One region of the Flexivirga alba genome, then DNA from elsewhere that is predicted to be linked to it. Evidence: riboswitches for the same ligand, from Rfam matches in the RefSeq annotation. Region 1 holds a riboswitch; each other region holds the start of a gene.

Region 1 (4,711 bases):
GACCGCAGCCCGGGAGTCGCGCAGCGCGGCCCGGTTGCGGTGCATCCCGAGGAACGCCTCCTGCACGACATCCTCGGCGCTCGCCGTGTCGTCGACCAGCAGCCGCGCGAGCCGCACCATCTGCAGGTGATGTGTGCGGTAGAGCTCGGCCAGGTCGACCGAGTCCTCCGCGGTCATCGGCTCGAAGCAGGGGAGCGCGTCACGGTCATGGACCCGACCTCCCAAGCGATACGGCCTTTCGGCATACACGGCGGGTGCGGTGAGTGTCATGACACCCTGACCCTTCGCCCAGACCCTAACGAGTCGTCGCTGTGGAAGGGAACGCCGCACCGCGGCAGGCCGGGAACCGGCTGCCGTCCAGCGATGATCGCGTTGCACCTCATGGTGGGTAGACGCACGACCGGCGTCCGGGTTGCCTCCGTGCGTGGCGCGACATACCGCGTGCGCGTGTGATCGGTCACACCCGCGGCGCCTACGGCAGCAGGAGTATGGCGTCCGCCCTCTCCCGCGTCGACCGCACCAGGTCGGCATTGCGCTCGTCGGAACCCAGCGCACGCTGCGACGCTTCGGCGAGACTGCGGCCGTAGCTGCGGTGTCGCTCGATGAGCCGCTCCCGCCGGAGCTCGTCGGGGGTTTCGACATACCAAATGGCATCCAGCAGCCGGGGCAGTTCGGACCAGGGTTCGTCGGGGAGCAGTAGGTAGTTGCCCTCGGTGACCACGACCTGCGTGTCGGGCGCCACCTCGATGGCTCCTGCGATCGGCTCCTCCAGCGACCGGTCGAACGCCGGAGCCCACACGGTGCGGTCGCGCTCGCTGCGGATGCGGGAGAGCAGTTCGACATACCCGAGGGCGTCGAACGTGTGCGGCGCGCCCTTGACCGGTGCCCAGCCCCGCTCGTCGAGGACCGCCTGCGCCAGGTGGAACCCGTCCATCGGCACGACCACCGTCCGTATGCCGCGCTCACGGCAGCCCCGGGCGAGCTGATCGGCGGCGGTCGACTTGCCGACGGCCGGCGGGCCGGTCAGGCCGACGATCACCCGGTCGGTCGCGGCAGCCAGGTCGGCGAGCGTTTCCACCGCAGCCGCGGCGTCGAGGATGGGTGCGGTGCTCACTCGTCAGACTCTTCCAGAACCGCTGCTAGCCTTCGGGGTGGCGTCCGTGTCGGGCGCCAAGGTGTGAGCAGGGGAAGCCGGTGCGATTCCGGCGCTGTCCCGCAGCCGTGAGTGGCCGATCGGTCACGAGTCGGAATACCTGCGCCACCGGTCACCGGATCGACTGTCGAGGACTGCAGTCGCGGGCGAGATCGTGTCGCACGCGTGGAGTCGCGACCGAAAGGACTCCATCCGCATGCCCAGCCGCCCGGTTCGTGCCGTCGCAGCCGTCGCACTCGCCACCTCCGCAACCTCGTTCGCGTATGTCGGATCGGTCGCGCCCGCACAGGCCGCCGGCTACAACGGCGTGTGCAAGACCAGCTCCGGGGTGACCGTGGTCGTCGACTTCCGCGAACTCGGGGGCGGCATCGCGGTGCGCTGTGCGCCGGTGGGCAGTGGCGCTTCTGGCGTCGATGCCCTGCAGGCGGCCGGGATCCCGGCGGAGGGGACTCGACAGTACGGGCTTGCCTTCATCTGCCGGCTCTACGGCAAGCCGTCGGCAACGGCCACCTTGCCCGGCGGCTACCACGAGTCGTGTGGGCGGACCCCTCCGCCGAATGCGCACTGGTGGTACACCCAGGCACCGAACGGCGGCTCCTGGTCCTCCAGCGGTGACGGTGCGTCCACCAGCCACGTCATCCCAGGCGGTTTCGAGGGATGGGCGTTCAGCGAGGGCGGCACCAACTACTCGCCGCGTTACACCCCGACCCGTCCTGCAGCTCCGAAGCCTCCGCCTGCGCCGACGCACACGACGACCCAGCCGCCGGCGCCGCCGCGCCATACGACCACGACCGCGCCGAGCAACCCGAAAACGACTGACCCAAACGGGAATTCGACGTCGAGCAAGGCCGGGTCCACCCATTCGCAGCCGAAGTCAACCACGGCGTCCAAGGCTTCGCAGGCAGCGAAGAAGAAGGCTGCCGAGAAGAAGGCGAAGGCGAGCCACTCGTCCTCCGCGAGCAGCTCGTCGAAGGCGAAGCGCAGCAAGGGGTCGTCCAGTTCGGCCGGTGTTACGGGCACGTCGTCGGGCGGTCCGACGAATGTCGCCGGAGCGCCCATGGCCAACAGTGACGACCTGATCAAGGACTCCAAGAAGTCGTCGGGCGTCAATGCGACCACCGTCGTAGGGGGTGGCGTCCTGGCGGCGCTCGTCGTGGGCGGCGGTGCGGTTGCGATCGTCCGCAGGCGCAACTAGAGCAGTGAGTCAGAAATAGACCAGCAACTTCGCACGCATCGCACTCGGGTGAAACGTCTGCCCGCTCCGGTCCACCCGATCGCCTGGTGGCTGTGGGCGATCGGTCTGGCGGTGGCGGCGTCATTCACGACCAACCCGCTGCTGCTGTTGCTGCTCATCGCTGTCGCGTGTTTCGTCGTGCTGCTCCGGCGCGGCGACGCCCCGTGGTCGCGGTCGCTGCGGCTCTACCTGCTGCTCGGTGCCTTCATCGTCGTGGTGCGTGTCGCGTTCCGGTGCTTCCTCGGCGCGTCCGGCGGCGGCACCGTCCTGCTGGACCTGCCGCGAATCCCGTTGCCGGACTGGGCGGCTGGGGTTTCGTTGCTCGGTCCCGTGCACCTGTCCGACGTGCTCGACGGCCTGTATGACGGCCTGCGACTCGCCGCGATGATCATCTGCATCGGCGCCGCCAACTCGCTGGCCAACCCGAAGCGACTGCTCAAGGTCGTGCCGATCGCGCTCTACGACATCGGCACTGTGGTGGTGGTCGCGGTGTCCGTCTTCCCGCAGATGGCTGACAGCATCCGGCGGGTGCGGCGCGCCCAGCAGCTTCGACCGGACCGAGGACGGAAGTGGCAGGTCGTGCGGCGGGTCATCGTTCCGGTGCTTTCGGATGCGTTGGACCGTTCCCTTCTCCTTGCGGCTGCTATGGATTCGCGCGGTTATGGCCGGCGCGGATCGACGCCGGTGCGGACCCGCCGGCTGCTCGGAGTCCTGACCGTCGTGGGGCTGATCGCGGTGTGCATCGGAACCTTCGGCGTGCTCGACGACCGAGCGCCGGCGCTGTTCCGCTGGCCGGCCTTCGTGCTCGGCGTCGCGCTCGCAGTGCTCGGACTGGCATTCTCGGCCCGTGAACGAACCGTGACCCGCTACCGGGTCGAGCCGTTCGATCTCACGGCAATGGCTGTTGCGGCAGGTGGTCTCGCCTCGGGCGTGCTGATGATCCTGGCCACGCAGTACGCTCCGGCACATCTGAATCCCTCGACGACACCGGTCGAATGGCCGGTTGTCGACCTGCTGCCCCTGGTCGCCGTGGTCATCGGCTTGGTCGCTGCGGTGGTGTCGCCGCCCAGCGTCATACAGGATCCGGACGTGGAGGTGTCGACATGATCGAGTGGCGCGATGTGTCCGTTCGGTATGACGACGGGCGAGAGCCCGAGCTGTCGCATGTCGACCTGCACGTGGAGGAGGGCGAGCTCGCGCTGGTGGTCGGCCGGACGGGCGTCGGCAAGTCGACGCTACTCGGCACGATCAACGGGCTGGTGCCGTACTTCACCGGCGGGCGGCTGTCGGGGACCGTCACGGTCGCGGGCATGGACACCCGCGACCACCCGCCGCGTGAGATGGCCGACGTGGTCGGCCGGGTTGGGCAGGACCCTCTCGCAGGGTTCGTCGCGGACACCGTCGAGGACGAACTCGCCTACGGGATGGAGCAATTGGGCGTCTCACCGACGACGATGCGCAAGAGGGTCGAGGAGACGCTCGACCTGCTCGGGATCGCTGCGCTGCGCGGGCGCTCGCTGGCAACGTTGTCCGGAGGGCAGCAGCAACGCGTCGCGATCGGTGCCGCGCTGGTGACGGCACCCAAGGTGCTCGTGCTCGACGAACCGACGTCGGCACTCGACCCGGGGTCTGCCGAAGAGGTGCTCGCGGCTGTCACCCGCCTTGTCCACGACCTCGGGACGACGGTCGTGATGGCTGAGCACCGGCTGGAAAGAGCTGTGCAGTATGCCGATTCGGTGATCTCCCTGTCCGGCGACGGCATCGTCCGCAGCGGCGATCCGGCGACGATGATGATCGACGCACCCGTCGCCCCGCCGGTCGTGGAGCTGGGACGGCTCTGCTCCTGGACGCCGCTTCCCTTGTCCGTTCGGGATGCCCGTCGCGCGGCCCGTCCGCTGCGTGGGCAACTCGCCGAGCCGACGCCGAGGACCCGCCCCGCCGGCGAGACCGTGCTCCGTGCCGACGGGCTGACCGTGCGATACGGCCAGCGGGTCGCCGTGCGCGACGTCGACCTCGAGCTCGCGGCCGGCACCGTGACCGCACTGATGGGCCGCAACGGTTCCGGCAAGTCGTCGTTGATGTGGGCGCTGCAAGGCAGCGGGCCACGCGGTGCCGGGTCTGTCGTCGTTGACGGTGTCGAGACTGCTGGTGGGCGGGGAAGCGGTCGGGTGGCTCGGCGGCGCGCATCGGTCTGGTGCCACAGACTGCTGCGGACCTGCTCTACCTGGAAAGTGTCGGCGAGGAATGTGCCGCCGCTGGGGCCGGCGCCCGCGAGCTGCTCGAGCAACTGGCACCGGGCATCGAAGACCGTCAGCATCCGCGGG
Region 2 (4,711 bases), 820 kb from region 1:
TAGACGCCGAAGGCCAGTGCTTTGTTGACGAGCAACTCGTTGGGGTTGAAGTAGCTCATCAGGAAGGTGACCGCGTGGCGCTCCTCGTCGGTCATCCGCTCGAAGTCACCGAGGTCCTCGCCGAGCTGGATCTCGTGCGGGAACCACGTGTTGGCAACCGCCTGGTTGTAGAGGTCGTACGCCCACTGGTAGCGGATCGGCTTCAGCAGCAGGCCGTCCTGTATGCCGGTGCCGAGGATCGATGACTGGGTGTCCGAAGTGGTGGATGTCATTGGCAAGCCTCGCAGTTCAACAGTTCCTGGGGGTCGGTCGGGCAGACGAAACTTTCTTCGAACACGGCATCGGCGGGCGCTTCTGCCACGACGACTGGTGCCGGAGTAGGAACTTCAACGACCGCGACAGGCTCCGGCTGCATGGCCGGGGTAGCTGCCGCAGGTGCTGCCGCCCGTCGCGCAAAGCCGAATCCGCTTCCGGAATGGCCACTTTCGACGGCCTTGTTGACCTTGACCGTCGACTGCTCGGCCTTGTGGCGCGGCTTCATGTGCAGGTAGTAGGTGGTCTTCACGCCCTTGCGCCAGGCGTCGACATACAGATCGCTCATCCCGCCGATGTCACGCGACTCGAGGTAGATGTTGCGGCTGATCGCCTGGTCGATCCACTTCTGCGCCCGTGACGCGACCTGCAGGTATGCCGTCGCCGGCAACTGGAAGGAGGTCTGGAAGACCTCCAGTAGGTCGTCCGGCACGTTGGGCACGGCCGACAGATCGCCGCGCGAGCGCAACAGGTCTTCTCGGATCGAGTCCCACAAGCCGCGCTCCTGCAGTGCGGCCACCAGGTTCCGGTTGACCTCCAGGAACTTCCCGGATGACGTGGTACGTGAAAATAGTTGGGAGAACTGCGGATCCAGACCGGGAGTCGTCCCGGCGACCAGACCGATGGACGCAGTCGGCGCAATAGCCATCAACGTCGCGTTGCGTATGCCGTCCTTGACCCGTCCACGCAGCGCATCCCAATCCATCCGGGTGGTGCGTGGCACGTCGACCTCGACTCCGCGGCGCTGCTGCAGCACCTCGAGGGTGTCGATCGGCACCAGGCCGCGGGACCAGCCGGATCCCGCGAAATTCGGATAGGCGCCGCGCTCCTGGGCCAGATCGCAGGATGCGTCGATCGCATGCCAGCTGATGAACTCGGCGAGCTGATCGATCAGATCTGCGGCTTCTTCGGACGCATAGGAGAGGCCGAGCTTCTCGACGACGTCGGTGAATCCCATGAACCCCAAGCCGATTGCGCGGTTCTGGTCATTGGAGTGCTCCGACTCCGGCACCGACGAGCGGGTGATGTCGATCAGGTTGTCGAGCTGTCGCACCGCCGTGCGCGCGGACTCGGCGAGGCGATCCCAGTCCCACTCGCCATCTACCAAGTGGCGGGAGAGGTTGATCGAGGCCAGGTTGCAGACCGACACGTTCTCGCGGTCCTGCGGGAGGGTGATCTCGGTGCACAGGTTCGACAGGTGGATCGTGCCGGTGTTGTCGTTCAGCGCCCGCTGGTTGATCGTGTCCTTCCACGTGAGCCAGGGGTGCGAGGTCGTTTGCAGCGAGACGAGGATCGACTTCCACTGCGCGCGAGCGCGAATCTTCTTGAAGGAGCGCAGCTTTCCGGTCTCGGCGAGGGCGACATACTCCTTGTAACGGCGGGAGAAGTCGTCACCGACCAGCTCGACCAGGTCCGGTGTCTCGAGCGGGTCGAAGAGATACCAGTCGTCGTCGGCGACGACTCGCTTCATGAATTCGTCGGACAACCAGACTGCGGTGTTCGCGGTCCGGGTGCGCCGGTAGGGGTCGCCGGCGTTCTGCCGTAAGTCGATGAACTGCGGGAAGTCCAGGTGCCAGTTCTCCATGTAGAAGCACAGGGCGCCGAACTTCTTGCCGCCGCGGGAGACGGCGCGCAGGATCGAGTCGATGGTGTGCATGAAGGGGATCGGGCCGGTCGAGGACGTGTTGTTGCTCCGGATCGGGCTGCCCTCGGACCGCAGCTTGGTGACCGAAAGGCCAATGCCACCAGTGCCTTTGGTCAGCCACATGACGTCTCGCATCGACTTGGCGATGTGCTCGATGTCGTCATCCATCTGCATCACGAAGCAGTTGGACAACTGAGGTGTGTTGGTGCCCGCGTTGACGAGTGTGGAGCCGGCAGCGAGGTAGTCCAGCGATGCCATCTTCCGGTAGAAGCCGATGGCGGCCTGGGTCGGATCCTTCTCGTTGACCGACATACCCATCGCGACCCGCATCCAGAAGTATGCCGGGACCTCGAGCGGCTGGCGCCTGGAATCCGTTGCCATGTAACGGTTTTTGAGAGTGACGATGCCGATGTAGCGAAGCCCGTCATCCTGATGGTGGTCGAGGGCCGCGGCCAGCTGCTCCAGGTTGAAGGCAGACGCGAGGCGAGCGTCGAAGAGACCGTCCTCGACCGACAGGCGGATGTAGCCGGGGAAGCGGGCTTGGTGCAGCAGCGCGAGCTCGGACTGCGTCTCGAAGTCGCCGAGCACCTTCTTGTAGATCGTCTTCAACAGCAGGCGGGACGCGATGACGTCGAAGTCGGGGTCGTCCTTGACGTTCTGCACCGCGACCGAGATGGCAGCCTCGTCGAGTTGTTCGGTGGTGATGCCGTCGAAGAGCGTGATTGCCAGCTCCGAGGCGATCTGCATGGTCATCGACATGGCATTCGGTAGGCCCTCAGCGGCCCGCTCGATCGCCCGGTTGATGCGGTCTGCGTCATACGGCTCGCGTGATCCGTCGCGCTTGGTGACGTGTATGGCCACGTGCGGTGTCTCCCGTCTTTCCTCGCAGTGGCCCGGCGAGGAGGACGGCGAGCGGGCAGCGCACGCGGGCACGTGGCTCGCCGCCGCTCGTTCGTCAGCCCTTCCCGCGCGGGCTGCGGTCGGACCCGCCCGCGGGTGCGCGGACAGGGCAGTGGCAGGTCTTCGGACTCGTGACTCCGTGCGAGACGCACACCTACTGGTCGTCGCTTCCCGGGCTCTCACCCAGTGCTGATGACGACGTTCGTCCTCACTCACCGCTGCGGGGGCAGTGTCGGATTTGCACCGACTTCCCTCTTTCCTCGGGTGCTTCAGCCGTCGTCAAGCGGCGGCTGAAGCACTCGAACCAGCTGCAAGACACACACTATCTAGTGGTGGTTGGTTTGCCAAGACCCAACATGCTGTAGTTGCACGCCTGTAATTCCAGAGATGTCAAATCGGCGGAATGACGCCGAAATGGGGTGGCATGGCACGGAAGTGGCGGCGTGTCGGCACCGAGGTCGTCGAGTGCCGGAGTACGGAGCCAAGGTGGTCGAGTGCCGGAGGAGCACCGCCCACGAGCCCCAATCGCCGAGAGGACAGGCGATCGCCGAAAGGACAGGCAATTCGAGCCCGAAATGGGCCGCATCGGGTGTCCTCTCGACCAACGGGTGTCCTCTCGGCAATACGGCCGGGTGCACGCTCAGGGCGAGAGGGGTATGGCGAGAGGGGTATGGCGAGAGAGGTATGACGTGTCGGACGCGCGGCGAGCCGAAGCCAATGCGGGCGCCAGGAGGAGCCGAGCCAGAAAGGCTAAGAGCGAGTGACGAGAATCGAACTCGCGTATTCAGCTTGGGAAGCTGATGTTCTACCATTGAACTACACTCGCGTGCCTCGGGCGGCGGCCAAATGGCTCTCGCTCGGACCGGCAGGAGTCTAACCCACAGCGTCCGCCACCGGCGCAAGCGCCTGCCCGGTACCGTGACCCTCGTGCTCCTCTCCGACCGCGACATCCGCGCCCAGATCGACGCCGGCCGCGTGCGCCTCGACCCGTATGACGAGACGATGATCCAGCCCTCGAGCATCGACTTCCGGCTGGACCGCTACTTCCGGCTGTTCGACAACCACAAGTACCCCTTCATCGACCCGGCCGCCGAGCAGGAGGAGCTGACCCGGTTGATCGAGACCGAGTCGGGCGAGCCCTTCGTGCTGCACCCCGGCGAGTTCGTGCTCGGCTCGACATACGAACAGGTGACGTTGCCCGATGACGTCGCCGCGCGGGTCGAGGGCAAATCCAGCCTGGGCCGGCTCGGCCTGCTGACGCACGCGACGGCCGGCTTCGTCGACCCGGGCTTCTCCGGGCACGTGACCCTCGAGCTGTCCAACGTCGCGACCCTGCCGATCAAGCTGTGGCCGGGCATGAAGATCGGGCAGCTGTGCTTCTTCCAGCTCAGCAGCCCGGCCGAAAACCCTTATGGCAGCGCTAAATACGGCTCGCACTATCAGGGCCAGCGCGGCCCGACCGCCAGCCGGTCCTACGCCAACTTCCATCACACCGAGGTGTGATGTCCCGCTACGAGGTCGGCCCGTCGCACGACGGTGCGCACCCTTTCTCACCCTGCCGGACGGCAGGCGGCGCCCCGACGCGATCGCCTTGCTGTTGCACGGGGGTGCCGAGCACGGCCTCGGGCGGACCAACAAGGTGAGTCCGCCGGTGCTGCGCATGGTCGCCGTCGCCCGCAGCATCGAGCGCAGCGCACAGGGTCGGATCGGGACTGCGGTGCTGCGTGACGCCGTGCGCGGTTACAACGACGATGCGCGATCTCCGGTCGTGGATGCCCGATGGGCGCTGGCTCGGCTGCGCGAGCTCTACCCCGACACCCCTGTGGCGCTGGTCGGTCACTCGATGGGCGGCCG
Region 3 (4,711 bases), 3.9 Mb from region 1:
GAGCACCGGTCCGGAGCACGACGAGCGCACCATCCCCTCGTCTCTCGCCGCTCAGAACCTGAGGACGAGGACGAGGAGGACACCGCGCCGGTGATCCGCGGACCCTGGTCCGCGGAGCGTTAGATCGACGCGCGGACCGCGGCCGCAGCGGAGACGAGATTCGCCAGGGCAGGCCGGACCTCGTCCGGACGCCTTGTTTTCAGACCGCAGTCCGGGTTGACCCACACCTGGCCGGCCGCGAGCGCACCCACCGCCTTCTCCAGCAGCGTGCGCACCTCGTCAGTGGACGGGACCCGCGGCGAGTGGATGTCGTAGACACCCGGACCGACGCCCTTGGCGTAGCCGGACTTCTGAAGTTCGTCCGCGAGCGACATACCCGACCGGGCGGCTTCGAGGCTGATCACATCGGCATCCAGGTCGTCGATCGCGGTGAAGATGTCACCGAAATCCGCGTAGCACATGTGCGTGTGCACCTGGGTGACGTCCGCGACGGAACTCGTTGCCAGCCGGAAGGATTCGGTTGCCCACTCCAGGTATGCCGGGCGGTCGGTGGTCCGCAGCGGCAGCGTCTCGCGCAGGGCCGGCTCATCAACCTGGATGACGCGGCAACCGGCCGCCTCCAGATCGCGGACCTCATCGCGCAGCGCGAGTGCGACCTGCCGGGCCGTGTCACCGATGGGCTGGTCGTCGCGCACGAAGGACCAGGCGAGCATGGTGACCGGCCCGGTCAGCATGCCCTTGACCGGTCGCTTCGTCAGCGATTGCGCGTACTGCCACCAGCGGACGGTCATCGGCTCGGGACGGGAGACGTCACCGAAGATGATCGGCGGCCGAACGCAGCGGGTGCCGTAGGACTGCACCCAACCGTGTGTGGTCGACAGGTAGCCGTCGAGCTGTTCGGCGAAGTACTGCACCATGTCGTTGCGTTCCGGCTCACCGTGCACCAGCACGTCCAGGCCGAGCTCTTCCTGCAGGGAGATCACCGTGGCGATCTCGTCGCGCATCGCCGATTCGTATGTCGCCCGGTCGATTTCGCCGCGACGCAGTGATGCGCGTGCCTTGCGCACGGAGTCGGTCTGCGGGAACGACCCGATGGTCGTCGTCGGTAGCAGTGGCAGGCCGAGCGACTCCTGCTGTTGCGGGTATCGCTGGTCGAACGCCGCGACACGATGTGTGTCGGCGTCCCGCACCGCGGCCACGCGTGCGCGCACGGCATCGTCGTGTGTGCGCGCCGATGCCTGTCGGGACGCGACCGCTCGACGGGACGCGTCCAGTGCGGGAGTCGCTGCAGTTTCGTCGTCGAGTGCCGTTGCCAGCGTGCGGATTTCGAGCACCTTCTCGCGCGCGAAGGCCAGCCAGCTTCGGACCTCCTCGTCGATCGCGGTCTCCTTCGACGCATCGAGCGGCACGTGCAGCAGCGAGCAGGAGCTGCCGACGACGAGGTCGTCGACGCGGCCGGCCAGCCGGCGCACGATCGCCAGTCGGTCGTCGAGATCGGCGGCCCAGACGTTGCGGCCGTCGATGACACCTGCGATCAGCCGCTTTTCGCGCAGACCGTGCTCCAGGATCTCGGTGACGTTCGCCGGGACGGTGCAGTCGATCGCCAGGCCGTCGACGGGTGCCTCGGCGAACACCTCGAACGCGTCCTGCAATGCGGCGAAATAGCTGGCAATCAACAGTTTCGGGCGTTTCGTTGCGGAGCCAAGTCGATCGAGTGCGTGACGAGCCGCGTCGAGCACAGCGACCGGCTGGTCCAGGACGAGCGCCGGCTCGTCAATCTGCACCCACTGCGCGCCGGCGTCGTGCAGGGTGCTGAGGATGTCGACATACACGTCCAGCAGGGGGTCAAGAAGCGACAACGGGTCGAACCCCGCTGGTGCGTCCACAGCCGGCTTCGACAGCAGCAGAAAGGTGAGCGGTCCGACGAGCACCGGACGCGCGGTGTGGCCGGCGTCGGTCGCCTGGGTGAAGAGCTCGACCTGGCGGGCGGCGTTCGCGGTGAACGTCGTCGCGGGGGCGAGCTCCGGCACCAGGTAGTGGTAGTTGGTGTCGAACCACTTGGTCATCTCCAGCGGCGCAACCTTGTCGTTCCCGCGGGCCATCGCGAAGTAGACGTCCAGGTCGTTGTCGGCCGCGGCCCGAAAGCGCTGCGGCACGGCGCCGACCATCCATGCCGTGTCGAGCACGTGGTCGTAGTAGGAGAAGTCGCCGGTCGGGATCTCGTCGATCCCGTTGTCCGACAGTTGTTTCCACGCATCGGCGCGTAGGCCGGCAGCGATGTCGTGGAGTTCGTCGGCGGGGACGCGGCCCGCCCAATAGGCCTCGATGGCCCGTTTGAGCTCTCGCTTCGGCCCCTGTCGTGGCCAGCCGAGAACAGTGGCAGTGGTGCTGTTGGTCATTCCAAACTCCTTCGCGACCCGCCCGAGAGGTCACCGAATCGGCCGAACCCGGGTCCGGGCTCGGGCGACTGGCAGGTCTTCGGACTCGTGAGCGTGCCGAAACAAGGCGCCTACTGTCCATCGCTTCCCGGCCAAGTTGGCCAGTGCGTATGACGGAGGTCGTTCTCACATACCGCTGCGGGGCAGTCCCGGAGTCACACCGGATTCCCTCTTACGACGCGGCATCCGGATCACCGGTATGACGCGAACCTGTCGCGTTCCTCAGCCTACTGACTCTTGCCGGAGCGCTCGTCACCCGTTCGGTCCGCGGCCTCCTCGGTCTCCAGTACTTGACCCAGCGGAGCGCCGTTGCTGACCCCGAAATAGGTATGCCGGGTCTCGCCGTCAGCCGAGTTGCTGACCTCTCGCGATCGTTGCATCCAGCGCGACGTCACCTCCCACTGGTCGTCGAGGAAGGCGTCCAATTCGGAGCGACTCAGGTGCAGCACGAAGTTGTTGAACCAGGTCTTTGGCCCCTCGGTGGACTCGTCGAGGTGTCGGAAGGAGAGCGCTGTGAGCGCATGTGCGGTGCTCTCGGTGACCTGTTTGAAGGCCCCGACTGCAGCCGGACCACCGGGCATCGCTTCCAAGTCGTGGAAGTCCACGATGAGACCCTCGTCGGTTGTTGCTCGCCACCATCGTTCGCGGCCGTCGGTGCCGTGCTCGGGGTCATCTTCGACGAGGCCATAGCGCGCCAGCTGCCGGAGGTGAAAGCTGACCGAATTCGCCGGTTCCGCAACGGCGTTCGCTAGATCCACGGCGCGAGACGGGCCGCGTGCTGTCAGCTCGCCGAAGAGGCGCATGCGCAGTGGATGCGACAGAGCCTTGAGCTCGCGGGGGTCGACGATACGCCGCGGCTCGGACCGGTCCTGTGATCTGCTCACGGGACCACTGTGCCGTGGCTTGGTCCTCTTCGCAAATAATAATGCGCAAATATAGTTGCGTAATGCCTGGAGCCGGCGCACGATGGTCGTCATGACACAGGTGGGGGACGAAGCGCTCGACACGAAACGACCTGCGCTCTGGCGCAACCGGGACTTCGAGTTGCTGATGGTTGGCAACACCTTGAACGGCATCGGGTCGCGGATGAGTGGACTGGCCTTTCCGCTGCTTGCGCTCTGGATGACCGACAACGCGGCGATCGCGGGGCTCGTCGGGGGAGCCGTGGTCGCCGGGATGGTGATCGCCGGAATCCCGGCCGGCACGTTCGTCGACAGGTGGAACCGTCGCAGTGCGATGGTGTGGTCAGCCCTCGTCGCGGCAGCGTCATACGCGACGGTCGTGCTGGCGTATGCCGCCGACCTGCTCACGATCGCACAGCTGGTGGTCGCGGGGTTCGTGGTCGGTGCTGCCGAGGCGGTCTTCTCGCCGGCCGACACGCTGGCGACGAAAGCCGTTGTGCCGCCTGAGGAACTGAGCACCGCGATGTCGGTGATGCAAGGCCGGCAGGGTGTCACCGGTCTGGTTGGTCCACCACTCGGCGGCGTGCTCTTCGCGGTGTCTCGCTCGCTGCCGGTGCTCGCCGATGTGGTCTCTTATCTCGTCGCTGTGGTGGCGGCGCTACTCGTACGCACACCGCTGCCGGCACCACCACCGGACGGCGGGGAGCACGAACCACCCTTGCAGGCCATGCGATTCGGTCTGAAGTTCGTGTGGCGCCACGACGTGTTGCGGCCGGTGATCGTCATCGCGACCCTGCTCAACTTCGCGGTCAACGGCTTCATGCTCGTCTTGATCGTCGTGCTGCGCGACCGGCACGTCGAGCCGGCCGGCATCGGGCTGGCCGAAACCGCGATCGCGGTAGCGACGATCGCGGGCGCGGTTGTGGCCGGGGCGATCCTGAAGAAAGTTCCTGCCGGACAGGTGCTCATCGTCGGCTCGGTCGTGCTCGGCGCGAGTCTCATCGCGTGCGCCTTCGTGCACAGCTATCCGCTGGTGCTACTGCTGCTCGTCGCCGGATTCCTGCTGACGCCCGCCCTCAACGCCGGCTTCATGACCTACGTCATGCTCATCACCCCGGAGGCCATGCAGGGGCGGGTGCAGAGCGCGCTGATGACCTGCGTGATGGGTATGTCGCCGCTCGCTCCGGCGATTGGTGGCTTGCTGGTGGAGTGGTGGGGCGGCGAAGCCGCTCTCGCGGCACTCGGCGGACTCGCGTTCATCGTCGCGTCGCTGGTGGTCCTGGCGGGACCGCTGCGCCGAATGCCGTTGCTGGCCGACGTTGCAGCGGTATGAGCGCTCAGGTCAGGTGGTCGAAGTCGCCACGCACCCAG
Region 4 (4,711 bases), 1.8 Mb from region 1:
CTCCATTGGGCCCTCCTGTTCTTTTACGGACCACGCATCGTCGTTGTGCGTGGTGCTCTTCTTCATTACGGGGTGTATGCCGCGGGTCGGCCGCATCCTTGTCGGGCCGGCGGGCAGCACCCGCCTACGCCAACAAGGCGGCTACCGGTGGTAGCCGCCTTGCGGTCGTAAGTGTGATTGGTCAGCGACGCAGACCCAGTCGCTTGATCAGTGCGCGGTAGCGCTCGATGTCAACGTCCTCGAGGTAACGCAGCATGCGCTTGCGCTTACCGACCAGGAGCAGCAGGCCGCGCCGGCTGTGGTGGTCGTGCGGGTGCTGACGGGCGTGCTCGGTGAGGTCGGTGATGCGCTGCGTCAGCATCGCGATCTGCACCTCGGGCGAACCGGTGTCGCCCTCTTTGGTCGCGTAGTCGGTCATGATCTGCGCCTTGGTGGCGGTGTCCAGCGGCATGAGTGGGCGATCTCCGTTCGTCTCTTGATTGCGCGGTGCTCCTGGGCATGTCCACCAGGGGCGCTCTTTGTCCGCGGCCGGTTTCACGGCGCTGCAAGGTTATCAGGATCTGAGCGTGCGCCCCTAATCGAAGAGTGCCGGCCGCAAGCCGTGCGGAGTGCGCCACCGTCATACGTTCTAATTGATCATCATGAGCGAGCGCAGCGAGCGACCGAAAGCTTCAGCTGAAGGGCCGGGCCCGACGAAGGAGGGCCGTGCCCAGAATCAGCCCGGGAAGACCGAGCGAAGCCGCTACGAGGCCGAGGTCGCAGCGTATGTCGAAGCCGGTGGGAACGAGCAGGTGCAGCGTGTCGTGACCGCGGTGCACGGCCTGCACCGCCGCCTGTCGCAGTGGTACACCCAGAACCTGTCGGACCTCGATCTGTCCCCCGGCGAGTGGGCCGTCATCCGGCACCTCGCGGCCGAGGCCGAGGACCACATCTCGACGCCGTCGCAGCTGGCCGACACGGCCGCGGTTGCCCCGTCGTCGATGACCCACCGGTTGGATCGGATGGCCGAACGCGGACTCATCGAGCGCGAGCCCGATCCCGACAACCGCACCCGGATCCTCGTGCACCTCACCCGCGACGGTTGGGAGATGTTCCGCCAGGTGATCCGGGAGTCCGACATGGTGGAGTCCGACGTGTTGTCGCATGTGCCCGTCGGCCAGCGCGACAAGCTCGCCCAACTTCTCGAGCTGGCGATCGCCGGCCTCGACGACGACCTCGACTGACGCGACCCATTTCGCCGAGAGGACAGGCGATGCATCGAGGGGACAGGCAATTCCGGGCGAATTCGCCCGAATTGCCTGTCCCCTCGGCATTCGGCTGTCCTCTCGGTGAGGTTGTTGTGTCAGTCGCGCGAACGCAACCGGCGACGGAGGCCGGTGCCGGCCAGTGCGGCGCCACCCAGGACGGCAGCGCCCGCGAAGAGCACGCCCGCGTTGCCGCCACCTGTCTGCGAGCCGTCGGTGATGATCGGTGGGCCGGTCGTCGTCGACGTGGCGCTGACCGACGTTGAGCTCGCGGTGCTGGTTGCCGACGTGGTCGGGCTGGACGTCGCGCACGACAGCGCCGGCGCCGTCGCCGAACCACCGGCGCTGATCTTCAGGTACGGCTGCTGGACCAGCGCGAGGACCGCCTGCGTCGTCGCGCGATGTTCCTTGTCGCTGACCGTCGCCTTGCTGCCCTTGGCCCGCAGCGCGTCGAACGACTTCTGGTCGAAGGCGAATCCGCCGCGCAACGCAGCCGGGGAAGTGCAACCGAACTGCAGGCCGGCGACGAAGGCCTTCGCCTTGGCTGCCTCTGCGGTCTTGCCCGTCAGGGCGAAGGCGACCGCGGCCAGCCCGGTGCTGTTGGTGTTCGGTGCGGCCTGCGCGGCCGGCTCCACCACACCACCGTTCGACTGCTGCTCGCCGGCGATGAAATTGACGGCCTTGGTGACCGCGGCGTCGTGACCGCCCGCGGCGCTCAGCGCCTGCACGGCCAACGAGGTCGCGTCGGTGTCGCCGGCGGTGGTGGTGCACTGCGTGTCGGCGAACGTCATCCGGAATCCGCCGTCGTTGCACTGCTGCTTGAGCAGGAAGTCAACTGCCTTGGCATCGGACTGTCCGGCGCGCGCCAGACCGACGATCGCCAGCGACTGGCCGATGGTGTTGGAGTAGTCGCCATACGCCGACTTGTCCTTGAACTGCCCGGTCGTCTGCTCCAGCGACTTCAGCTGGCTGAGGTAGCCACCGGTCGGCAGGCCCTGCGCCTGAGCGAAGACCAGCAACTTGGCAGTCGCACCGGCATACACGTCCTGGCCGTAGGTGTTGTATGCCGCGGCGTTCTTGGTGATGTATGACGCCGCGCGCTGCGCTTCGGCCTGACCGGTCTGTGCCGCGTCGAGACCGAGGATGCCGTCGATCGTCAGGCCGTAGTCGGCGTAGTTGGTGCCGCCGGAGCTGACCGAGAAGTGGTCGCCGCCAGCCGCCAGCTCGGACGCCAGGAAGTGCGCGCCAGTGGACGCATCGGGTGTGGCGGCGCTTGCCGGAGCGGCCACTGCGATGCCGGTCAGACCGGCGCAGGCCAGGGCGAAGATGCCCGTGAGACCCGCACGGGCGCGAAGAGTTGTGGTCATGAAGTGTTGCCTTCCGCGAGATGTCGCGACCCGCAGAAGTATCAGCCGGAACCGATCTCGCGGGGCCGCGACGAGATCGCCGGTGGACGCGCAGGTGCTCCGGCTCGCTTCCCGGGTATGGCGCCCGGTCGGCACACGGTTGCGGGTCAGCGCCGGATTCGCACCGGCTTCCCCTGCAGTAAATCGCGTCCGGTGCGGAGCTTACCGTCAGCCTGCTGCCCGTCCGAAGGACGGCCCGAACAAGCAATCAGGCTTGGGGGAACCAGATGCCGATCTCGCGCTCGGCGGACTCGGGCGAGTCCGAGCCGTGCACGATGTTCTGCTGCACGGCCAGGCCCCAGTCGCGCCCGAGATCGCCGCGGATGCTGCCCGGCGCTGCGGCCGACGGGTCGGTCGCTCCGGCGATCGCACGGAAACCTTCGATGACCCGCTGCCCGGTCACGATCGCGAAGGTCGCCGGGCCACTGGCCATGAAGTCGACGAGCGGCTGGTAGAAGGGCTTGCCCTCGTGCTCGGCGTAGTGCCGTGCCAGCCGATCCCGATCGGGAGTCATGATCTGCAACGTGTCGAGGACGTAGCCCTTCGCCTCGATCCGGCGCAGGACCTCGCCGGTGAGGCCACGGGCGAATCCATCGGGCTTGACGATGACGAGGGTGCGTTCCATGACTCACATTCAATCGGACGGGTCGTATGGCGAAACCCCTGGGGTTTCCTTAGGCAGCAACCTTGCCGAGCACGAGCAGCCCGAAGACGAAGACGGCCAGCGCGATCCTGTAGTAGACGAACGGCCGGAAGTTGTGGTGGGAGATATAGCGCATGAACCACGCGACCACGGCATACCCGACGACGAACGCGAGCACCGTCGCGACGATGATCTGACCCCACCCGTCACCGCCGCTGCCGTGCAGGTCCTTCAGCTCGAACAACCCGGACACGAGCACCGCAGGTATGGCGAGCAAGAACGAGTATCGCGCCGCAGCACTGCGCGTGTAGCCCATGAAGAGACCACCGGAAATCGTTCCGCCGGAACGCGATACGCCGGGTATCAGCGCGAGCGCCTGCCAGAGTCCGAACCGGATGCCGTCCTTGACGCTGAGGTCTTCCAGAGTCTTGCGGTTCTCGGCGTCGGGGTCGTGGTCGACCGTCGCATCAGCCACGGCGATGACGATGGCGAAGATCAGCAGCATGCTCGCGGTCACCCACAGGTTGCGCAGCGGTCCCTCGATGAAACCCTTGAACACCAGGCCGAGGATGCCGATCGGGATCGTGCCGACGATGACCAGCCAGCCCATTCGGGCGTCGGGCTCGGACTTCGGCACCTTGCCGGCGACCGACAACCCCCACTGCTTGAGAATGCGGACGATGTCCCGCCAGAAGTAGACGATCACCGCTGTCTCGGTGCCCAGCTGGTTGACTGCGGTGAACGCCGATCCGCCGCCGTCGTTGTCCCAGAAGAGCCGGCCGACGATGAGTTGGTGCGCGGAGGACGAGATCGGCAGGAACTCGGTGAGTCCCTGCACGATCCCCAGGACAATCGCTTCGATCCAGGTCATTGCTCGGGGATTCCTTCGTGGCGAGCGGTCAAGGCGTCCATTTTGCGGCCCTGGACGAGGGCAGTGACCCACAGGGCCAGAAACATCAGACCAACAACGAACATCATCGGTAGGACGACACCGGCCACGACGGTCGCGAACTGCACCGCCCAGCCGAGGGTCACACCCCAGGGACGACGCAGTGTGCCGGCGGCGACGACACACAAGACTGCCAGCACCAACCCGACAACGAGGTATGACGTGTGGGCCGTGTCGTGCTGCGATTTGGCGATCGCCCAGGCGACGAGCGCGCCGAGGAAGACCACCAGGGTCTGCGACCCGACCACCATGCCGGCGAACCGGCGCGTCATACGCTCACCGACGCCGTGGACGAGGACGTTCCCGATCACGGTGTTGCTGTTGCTCATGTGTCGGTGACGCCGAGCAGGGCTCGGACGTCCGCGGCGGTCGTGATCGAGCCGGTGGCGATCACTCCCCCGGAGACACCACCCTCGTCCGCGAGCTCCGCGGCACGGTCGATCGCATCGGCCATGCCGGGCACGATGTC

What was found. Region 1 has a riboswitch for cobalamin ahead of ACFQDH_RS03325 (hypothetical protein). Riboswitches for the same ligand answer to the same signal wherever they lie in the genome.
Region 2: it holds a riboswitch for cobalamin, as region 1 does, so the genes downstream of both, ACFQDH_RS07130 (ribonucleoside-diphosphate reductase subunit alpha) here and ACFQDH_RS03325 (hypothetical protein) in region 1, are expected to answer to the same signal.
Region 3: it holds a riboswitch for cobalamin, as region 1 does, so the genes downstream of both, metE (5-methyltetrahydropteroyltriglutamate--homocysteine S-methyltransferase) here and ACFQDH_RS03325 (hypothetical protein) in region 1, are expected to answer to the same signal.
Region 4: it holds a riboswitch for cobalamin, as region 1 does, so the genes downstream of both, ACFQDH_RS12210 (prenyltransferase/squalene oxidase repeat-containing protein) here and ACFQDH_RS03325 (hypothetical protein) in region 1, are expected to answer to the same signal.

The regions. Positions count from the first base shown of each region.
Region 1 is NZ_JBHSWH010000001.1:658,168-662,878, reverse strand. It holds gene ACFQDH_RS03335 (RNA polymerase sigma factor) at 1-270, opposite strand, end outside; gene ACFQDH_RS03330 (nucleoside/nucleotide kinase family protein) at 473-1,114, opposite strand; cobalamin riboswitch at 1,138-1,275, shown strand; gene ACFQDH_RS03325 (hypothetical protein) at 1,350-2,348, shown strand; gene ACFQDH_RS03320 (energy-coupling factor transporter transmembrane component T) at 2,397-3,494, shown strand; partial or broken gene ACFQDH_RS03315 (ABC transporter ATP-binding protein) at 3,383-4,486, shown strand; gene ACFQDH_RS03310 (AAA family ATPase) at 4,582-4,711, shown strand, end outside.
Region 2 is NZ_JBHSWH010000001.1:1,473,693-1,478,403, forward strand. It holds gene ACFQDH_RS07125 (ribonucleotide-diphosphate reductase subunit beta) at 1-272, opposite strand, end outside; gene ACFQDH_RS07130 (ribonucleoside-diphosphate reductase subunit alpha) at 269-2,818, opposite strand; cobalamin riboswitch at 2,955-3,177, opposite strand; tRNA gene ACFQDH_RS07135 (tRNA-Gly) at 3,613-3,683, opposite strand; gene dcd (dCTP deaminase) at 3,785-4,360, shown strand; gene ACFQDH_RS07145 (alpha/beta hydrolase family protein) at 4,269-4,711, shown strand, end outside.
Region 3 is NZ_JBHSWH010000001.1:4,515,262-4,519,972, reverse strand. It holds gene ACFQDH_RS22570 (YhjD/YihY/BrkB family envelope integrity protein) at 1-94, shown strand, start outside; gene metE (5-methyltetrahydropteroyltriglutamate--homocysteine S-methyltransferase) at 120-2,399, opposite strand; cobalamin riboswitch at 2,453-2,652, opposite strand; gene ACFQDH_RS22560 (ArsR/SmtB family transcription factor) at 2,666-3,322, opposite strand; gene ACFQDH_RS22555 (MFS transporter) at 3,414-4,673, shown strand; gene ACFQDH_RS22550 (MBL fold metallo-hydrolase) at 4,678-4,711, opposite strand, start outside.
Region 4 is NZ_JBHSWH010000001.1:2,465,325-2,470,035, reverse strand. It holds gene ACFQDH_RS12225 (polyribonucleotide nucleotidyltransferase) at 1-6, opposite strand, end outside; gene rpsO (30S ribosomal protein S15) at 182-451, opposite strand; gene ACFQDH_RS12215 (MarR family winged helix-turn-helix transcriptional regulator) at 642-1,223, shown strand; gene ACFQDH_RS12210 (prenyltransferase/squalene oxidase repeat-containing protein) at 1,343-2,611, opposite strand; cobalamin riboswitch at 2,684-2,815, opposite strand; gene ndk (nucleoside-diphosphate kinase) at 2,859-3,275, opposite strand; gene ACFQDH_RS12200 (undecaprenyl-diphosphate phosphatase) at 3,325-4,164, opposite strand; gene ACFQDH_RS12195 (DUF4233 domain-containing protein) at 4,161-4,571, opposite strand; partial or broken gene ACFQDH_RS12190 (bifunctional folylpolyglutamate synthase/dihydrofolate synthase) at 4,568-4,711, opposite strand, start outside.